2 regions of the Anoxybacillus suryakundensis genome follow, and region 1 is predicted to be linked to the other one. Evidence: riboswitches for the same ligand, from Rfam matches in the RefSeq annotation. Region 1 holds a riboswitch; the other holds the start of a gene.
What was found. Region 1 has a riboswitch for S-adenosylmethionine ahead of ASC42_RS02275 (methionine biosynthesis PLP-dependent protein). Riboswitches for the same ligand answer to the same signal wherever they lie in the genome.
Positions count from the first base shown of each region.

Region 2: another riboswitch for S-adenosylmethionine. It lies ahead of ASC42_RS03190 (bifunctional homocysteine S-methyltransferase/methylenetetrahydrofolate reductase); the one in region 1 lies ahead of ASC42_RS02275 (methionine biosynthesis PLP-dependent protein).

Region 1 covers NZ_LIOK01000002.1:213,088-217,405, reverse strand. The annotation lists gene ASC42_RS02285 (cupin domain-containing protein) at 20-499, shown strand; gene ASC42_RS02280 (RpnC/YadD family protein) at 570-797, shown strand; SAM riboswitch class I at 909-1,016, shown strand; gene ASC42_RS02275 (methionine biosynthesis PLP-dependent protein) at 1,089-2,192, shown strand; gene metC (cystathionine beta-lyase) at 2,196-3,335, shown strand; gene ASC42_RS02265 (HD domain-containing protein) at 3,355-3,891, opposite strand; gene ASC42_RS02260 (hypothetical protein) at 4,011-4,318, shown strand, end outside.
Region 2 covers NZ_LIOK01000003.1:157,855-162,172, reverse strand. The annotation lists gene ASC42_RS03205 (methyl-accepting chemotaxis protein) at 1-1,340, opposite strand, end outside; gene ASC42_RS03200 (BMP family lipoprotein) at 1,353-2,318, opposite strand; gene ASC42_RS03195 (YajQ family cyclic di-GMP-binding protein) at 2,486-2,977, shown strand; SAM riboswitch class I at 3,067-3,169, shown strand; gene ASC42_RS03190 (bifunctional homocysteine S-methyltransferase/methylenetetrahydrofolate reductase) at 3,237-4,318, shown strand, end outside.

The sequences.
Region 1 (4,318 bases):
TAAAGAAAGAGGTGGGAACATGTATTATTACTATCCGAATTATGTGTATGTGCCGATGTATCCGTATCCGATGTATCCGCTTCCGCGAGAAAACACGAAAGATTACGGGCCGAACCCGTTTGTTGTCCAAATAGAAGAGGCGACGAAACGAAACAACATGTTTCGTACAACGTTATGGACAGGACCGCATTTACAAGTGACGTTAATGAGCCTTCGTGTCGGGGAAGATATTGGTGTAGAAATTCATCGCGGCGTCGATCAATTTTTACGTATTGAACAAGGCGAAGGCATCGTGCGGATGGGGAAAAGGAAAAATGAATGGACGTTTGAACGACGAGTCAGCGATGGCTTTGCCATTTTTGTGCCTGCCGGAACGTGGCATAATGTCATCAACACCGGAAATATTCCGCTCAAGCTATATTCTATTTATGCGCCGCCACAACATCCTGCTGGAACCGTCCATCCAACAAAAGCCGATGCGCTTGCGGCTGAACAGTAAAAGACTTGGGGGGAGATCCTCAAGTCTTTTAGATGAAGAAGAACGAAAACTGCGAAGCGAGGTGAATGAAATGGAGAAAGTGTTGGAACTCATGATTTCGTATGAACAAAAGGCGTTAGAAAAGGGAAGAGAAGAAGGAATAAAACAAGGAATAAAACAAGGAATAAAACAAGGAATAAAACAAGGTATGAAACATCTTATACAAACGATGGCGCGAAAAGGAATGAGCGTCAAAGATATTGCGAACGTCACAGACCTTACGGAAGAAAAAGTGCGTGAGTTGTTAGAAAAGGAATGAGTCTCCCTCGATGTACAGCAAGCTTGTCATGTTTAGACGATAAAAAACAGTTGCAATTTTTTTGAAAATCATATACATTAGTTAAAAATCAGAAAATTCAATACTTGTGCGTTCTTATCGAGAGAAGGGGAGGGACTGGCCCGGTGAACCTTCAGCAACCAGCCGAAAATGGTCAGGTGCTAAATCCAGCGAATTGGTGTTCAATTCGGAAGATAAGAAGAAGTCGTTGTCTATGGACAAAAAGCCTTCTTCTTAGAAGGCTTTTTATTTTTTCGGAAAGGGAGAGAGGGCATGAGTCATATCGAAACGGTATTAGCGCAAATTGGTAATCGAAGCGAGACGGTGACAGGGACGGTGAATCCACCTGTGTATTTTTCAACGGCATATCGTCATGAAGGGATCGGGCAATCGACAGGGTACGATTACATTCGCACAGGAAATCCGACGAGACGTATTGTCGAAGAAGCGATCGCCGAGCTAGAAGAAGGGGATCAAGGTTTTGCATGTAGCTCAGGGATGGCGGCCATTCAAACGTTGTTTGCGTTGTTTGAAAGCGGTGATCATTTTCTCGTTTCGGCGGATTTATATGGTGGAACGTATCGACTATTTGAAAAAGGGTGGAAGAAATACGGGCTGTCGTTTACATATGCCGATTTTCGCGATCTCGATGCGGTGAAAGGGGATGTGACGGACAAAACGAAAGCCATTTTTTTAGAGACGCCGACAAATCCGCTTATGCAAGAAGCGGACATCGAAGCGGTGGCAACGTTTGCGAAACAACATCATCTTCTTCTCATTGTCGATAATACGTTTTATACGCCTATGTTACAAAAGCCATTAACGAAAGGAGCAGACATCGTCATTCATAGCGCGACGAAATATTTAGGCGGGCATAACGATGTGCTTGCTGGGCTCATTGTCGCAAAAGGAAAAGCGTTGTGCGAGCAATTGGCGATGTATCATAACGCCATCGGTGCGGTGTTGTCGCCGTTTGATTCATGGTTGTTAATTCGCGGCATGAAAACGCTCGCGCTTCGCATGCGCCAACATGAACAAAATGCAAAAGCGATTTATGAATTTTTAGCACAACATGAAGACGTGACCGATGTGCTATATCCGGGCAGGGGAGGCATGTTGTCGTTTCGCGTGCGCGACGAACGGTGGGTGAATACCTTTTTACGAAGCTTAAAGCTTATTACGTTTGCGGAAAGTTTAGGCGGTGTCGAAAGTTTTATTACGTATCCAGCGACGCAAACGCATATGGATATTCCAGAGGACGTTCGTATCGCCAACGGGGTATGTAATCGACTGTTGCGTTTTTCGGTCGGCATTGAACATGTTGACGATTTAATTGCTGATTTAACACAAGCGTTTCAACGCATGAAAGAGGTGTAAAAGATGGATTTACAAACGCAACTTGTTCACAATAAATGGCAAATTGATGCGCAAACGGGCGCGGTGAGCGTCCCGATTCATCATGCATCGACGTTTCATCAGTTTGATTTTGATACGTTCGGAAAGTACGATTACAGCCGTTCGGGCAATCCGACGCGCGAGGCGTTAGAAGAAACGATTGCAGAACTAGAGGGGGGTGTCAGCGGCTTTGCGTTTGCCTCCGGCATGGCGGCGATTTCTACGGCATTTTTATTGTTGTCGAAAGGTGATCATGTGCTCGTTACTGATGACGTATATGGAGGAACGTATCGCATCATCACCGATGTATTAAGCCGATTTGGCATTGAACATACGTTTGTCGATATGACCGATTTAGATGCGGTGGCACGTCACATTCGTCCGAATACGAAAGTCATTTATATGGAAACGCCATCGAACCCGCTCTTGAAAATTACAGATATTCGTGGGGTTGTGAAGCTCGCCAAAGCGCACGGCTGTTTGACGTTTTTAGATAATACGTTTGCGACGCCTATTTTGCAGCGTCCGCTTGATCTCGGTGTCGATGTCGTTTTGCATAGCGCAACGAAATTTTTAGCGGGGCATAGCGATGTTGTAGCGGGGCTAGCCGTTGTCAAAGACGAGCGTCTTGCGAAAGAGTTGCGGAAACTGCAGTATTCGTTCGGTGCGGTGCTCGGCGTGCAAGATGCGTGGCTTGTGTTGCGTGGGCTAAAAACGCTTCATGTTCGGTTAGAACATTCGTCTCGTTCAGCCATACAACTCGCGCAGTTTTTACATCGTCATCCGAAAGTCGCGCACGTATATTATCCAGGGCTTTCGCATCATGACGGGCACATCATTCATCGCGAGCAAGCGCGTGGGTTTGGTGCGGTGCTGTCGTTCGAATTGGAAGATGAACAAGCGGTGCGGACGTTTGTCAAACATGCGCACGTTCCGATATTTGCGGTCAGTTTAGGAGCAGTTGAGTCGATTTTATCGTATCCGGCAAAAATGTCGCACGCAGCGATGCCGAAAGCGGAGCGCCACCGTCGCGGTATTACGGACGGCTTGTTGCGCATGAGTGTTGGACTTGAAGCCATTGATGATTTGATTGCCGACTTTGAACAGGCGTTATCATATGTATAGGCTAGGTCAGTACCTAGCCTTAGCTAATTTGGTCGAGGGCATGTCGTTGTAGTTGTTGCTCGACCATGCGATCGAGTTGTTGGATTTTTTTCAAGGCCAGTTCATCATCGATTTGGCGATAATGATGTTTGCCACCCGGTTCTTCATCTGCTTCATCGGCAAGTTTGACGATCGTCTGGAGCGGCTTTCGTTTTAATTCTCCTTCTGGAAGATACGAGTCGGTATGAAGCAAAATGGCGAGGGCGATTTCTTTCGCGTGCTGAGGATGTTCTCCGAGTCGAATAAGCAGTTTATGCGCTCGCTCAGCCCCTTTGATCGCGTGAATGTCGTTTTGTTTATATGTTTCATAATCCCATGTTCCGTTTGAATACCATTCGTAATGACCGATATCGTGAAGCAATGCCGCTTTTGTCGCCAAGTCGACGTTGACACCGTACTGTAAGGCGAGGCGATACGCATGATATGCGGTCGCAATGGCGTGCGCGACGCCTGAGCGTTTTAAATATTTTTGGGTGATGGGGTGAAGGAAGATGTCAGTTAATGTGACACGTCTCATAGCTCACCATCCCTTTCGAATGTTTTTCTAATTATCATATCATGTATACTTCTAACATGGCAATACATATTTTTCTGTTTTTCCTTCATACTAAGTGAAAAAAGGTTTGGAGGACGCATATGTTTTTATCATTATTATTATCAATGATGACAGCGTTTTCATTCAATGGGCATGCTTGCACGAAAAAATTGGATGAAGCAAACGTGCAATTGTGTGGAAAAGAAGATGGAGATTGGGTGCGCCATTTTATGTTGCGCGTCGGCAAAGAGACGTATGCGTTTCCAGAATGGGAACATGTGAACGATCCGAAAGCCATTCCGCAATTATATTCCATTGACGTGACGGAAGATGGAAAAGAAGATGTTGTCGTTTTTCTCGTGAAAGCGCGCGGAAACGGCACGTATAAAAACGAAGTGCACGTATTCAC
Region 2 (4,318 bases), on a different contig from region 1:
TCAGCAATATCTACCCCACGACGAACGGCTTCGGTGACGTTCGTTAACCCCGATTGAATGAGATGAACCATCTCAAAAATTTGGCTTGTCGCTTTCGATGATTCTTCTGCCAGTTTGCGCACTTCTTCCGCGACGACTGCAAATCCTTTCCCTGCCTCCCCTGCACGCGCCGCTTCAATCGCGGCATTTAACGCCAATAAGTTCGTTTGCGTCGCAATGTCAGATACTGCTTTTGCCATATCTTCAATTTTTCTTGCATACGTCGCAAACTGTTCCGTCGATTGTTCAATGGAGGCAGTCGCCTGTGCATTTTCATCAATAAACGCTTTTTGTTCCGCTAACGCCGCTTGACCGTGCACAATCGCTTCGACCGCTTCATCGCTATAACGAGCCGTTTGTTCGGTACGCCCAACGTTTTCTTGTACAGTATGTTCCATTCGTTCAATGAGTTGTACCGCATGTTGTAAATCTTCGGAAATGCTTTGCGCTCCGGCTGACAATTCGTTTGTTGATACAGCTACTTGATTATTAATTTCTGTTAACGTTTTTGTTTCCTCATCAATTTCTTTCGCAAACGCCTCTACTTGCTTACTGACTGTATCAACCGATTGAAGCAAGCCATTCAGCTGATCAGCCATCGTTGCAAATGCTTCATTTAAATCAGCAAGCTCGTCTCTCCCGCTATACTTCACAGGCTCAATACGCAAATCGCCGCTTGCAATTTGTTTCGCATTTTCAGCGATTTTTCTTAGCGGCACCGTAATTTTTTGTGTTAGTCTAAATCCGCTAAATCCTGCAAACAATAATACCACTGCAATCGCAACGAGCGAAATCGTAATAACGCCTGAAATTTGTTTTTGTAACGTTTGTTGCATGTACGTATAATATTCGCTCACATATGTGTTGACGACATATATGTCGTTTAATACCCCTTCTGCTCGCATCGACTGGCGGCGAATTTCTGCTACGTTCCGTGCATCAAGTGCCGCTTTCGATTCTTTAGCTAGCACGTCAAATTTTTTATTCGCTTGTTCAAGTGCAGCACGAATGTACGATTGGGTCAGTCCTTTATTTAATACGCGAAGCAACTTTTCTGATTCTTCCAAATGAATAAGTACTTCTTGTTTATTTCCTTCTGTTGGGCTATATGCATAGTTGCTTAAACTTTGCTTCGTCGCTTTCAGCTCTGCTTGTAAATGTTGCGCCTTCATCATCAGCGGAACGAAATCTTGATTCGACGATTGAATCGAAAGCATATTTATAATAATAAACACAATAATAGCGCCGGCAATGACTGGCGTTGCTAATGAATGAAATAATAATCGTTGTTTAATCGACATCGTATCCCTCCTTTATTGCGTAATGCCGTTTGTCGCTTTTTCTTTCCATTTTTCAAGCGTCGCCTGTTGCTCTGGACTGAGCGTCACGACACGAATCGGTGCTAAATCGACGCCGTTTTCTTTTAACCCAAGTTCGATCGTTCCTTTTGGCACTTCTTTCTTTTCAACATACTGTTTAATGACTGTATATAACGCAACATCTACATTTTTTAACATCGATGTGACCACCGCTTTTTCCGCATAAAAATATTGGTCGCTATCGACACCGATTGCATATTTTTTGTTCATCTCCGCCTCGCGTAGCACCCCGACACCTGTAAACCCAGCCGCCGCATACAACACATCTGCGCCGTTGGCAATCATTTGTTTGGCGATCGTTGCTCCAAGCTTGTCATCGCCAAAATTGCCGGCATACACTTCTTGCACGTTTGCTTCTGGCTTCACCGCTTTTACCCCTTGAATAAAGCCGTTCGCAAACTTCCGAATCAATGGCACATCCGCTCCACCAACGAAGCCGACGTTGTTCGTTTTCGTCAGCATGGCTGCGACAACACCTGCTAAAAAGCTCCCTTCATCTTCTTTAAACGTAATGGACGTAATGTTTTGGAGGTTAGATACCGCGTCAATTAATATAAATTGCTGTTTCGGATATTTTTTTGCGACTTTTTCTAAATCTTGTTGCACCATAAAGCCGAGACCGATAACGAGATCGTTCCCTGCTTCAACAAGCTCGGTTAGCCCTTTTTCATACGTTCCCGTTTCTTTTAACTCACGGTAGTCAAAAAAGATGCCGAGCTCATCTCTCGCTTTCATTAACCCTTGAAATGCCGAGTCGCTAAATGATTGATCGCCAAGTCCGACGTCTGATAACATAATGCCAATTTTCACACGCTCTTTCGGCTGAAAGGAGCTCGTTTGTGAACACCCAGCGGCAAGTAACAAAACGAATGCCATCATGAGTGAAATCATTTTTTTCATAAAATTCCCTCATCTCCTTATCTTTCGATCAAATCTCACTTCATGTATTATATCGACAATATTCGACAGTTTGTTTACTTTTTATATATAAATATTTTGTAAAGTTGTTCATATGTCAACAATCGACTATAATGGAAACACAACAAATTTATATTGAGGTGATATATATGTCAAAAGAAAGTTCATTTGATATTGTGTCGAAAGTCGATTTGTCAGAAGTAACAAACGCCATCAACATCGCGTTAAAAGAAATTCAAAACCGCTATGATTTTAAAGGAAGCAAAAGCGACATTTCGCTTGAAAAAGATGAACTCATTTTCATTTCTGACGATGAATTTAAGCTCGAACAACTCAAAGACGTGCTCATCGGCAAGCTCATTAAGCGCGGTGTGCCAACGGAAAACATTCAATACGGAAAAATCGAACCTGCTTCTGGCGGAACGGTGCGCCAACGTGCCAAACTCGTCCAAGGCATCGACAAAGACAACGCGAAAAAAATTAACACAATCATTAAAAATACAGGTTTAAAAGTGAAAAGTCAAATTCAAGAAGACCAAATTCGCGTCAGCGGCAAAAGTAAAGACGATTTACAAAAAGTCATCGCCGCCATTCGCGAAGCAGACTTACCGATCGACGTCCAATTCGTCAACTATCGTTAAGAAGGCAACACGCCTTCTTTTTTATTTTCAAATAAAATAGTTGAATATTTCTAAAAAATCAGTTACATTTATGAGTAACTTCATACAACATCTTATCGAGAGAAGGGGAGGGACTGGCCCGATGAACCTTCAGCAACCTGACGATCGTCAAGGTGCTAAGTCCAGACAAGCGATTCGCTTGGAAGATAAGAAGGAGCGCACAACGTCTTCTTCTTATGAAGAAGACGTTTTAGTTTGAAAAAGAAACGGAGGAATGGACGTGGGACTGTTAGACGATTTAAAACAACGCATCGTCATCGCCGACGGAGCGATGGGAACGTTATTATATGCGCACGGCATCGACCGTTGCTTTGAAGAATTAAACGTAACGAAGCCGGAAGAAATCGTTCATATTCACGAAGCGTATATCGAAGCAGGCGCTGAAGTGATCCAAACGAACACGTACGGCGCCAACTATGTAAAACTTGCTCGCTACGGTTTGCAGGACGATGTAAAAGAAATCAATAAAGCGGCTGTCCAACTTGCAAAACAAGCAGCAAAAGGACGTGCCTACGTGCTCGGTACGATCGGAGGATTGCGCAGCACAAACAAAAGCACGATTTCGCTTGAAGAAGTGAAACGGACGTTCCGTGAACAGCTGTATGTGTTGTTAAGCGAAAATGTTGATGGACTTTTACTTGAAACGTATTACGATTTCGAAGAATTACAAACCGTTCTTTCCATCGCTCGGAAAGAAACGACGTTGCCGATCATTGCCCACGTCACGCTTCATGACATTGGCGTCTTGCAGCACGGCATGCCGCTTGCTGAAGCGCTTCGTCAGTTAGAACTACTTGGCGCCGATGTCGTCGGCTTAAACTGTCATCTCGGTCCATATCATATGTTGCGTTCGCTCGAAGAAGTGCCGATTCCAACGCGCGCCTTTTTATCGGTGTACCCGAATGCGAGTTTGCCACAATATCGCGACGGACGATTCATTTACGAAACGAGCGAACAATATTTTGAAGAAACAGCCCGCGCGTTTCGTGATCAAGGGGTTCGACTCATTGGCGGCTGTTGCGGCACGACACCAAAACATATTGCCGCGATTGCTCGCGCCCTTCCCGATCGCACACCTGTATATAAAAAAGAAGTGAAACAACGGCATACTATTGTCGTTCAAGAAGCAGAACAAACGAAACAACCTTCCCTTGCCGATCTTGCACGCACGCGACGGTCGATTATCGTCGAGCTCGATCCGCCAAAAAAACTCGGCTTAACGAAATTTTTAGAAGGCGCAAAAGCATTAAAAGACGCACATATTGACGCACTAACGCTTGCCGACAACTCGCTTGCGACACC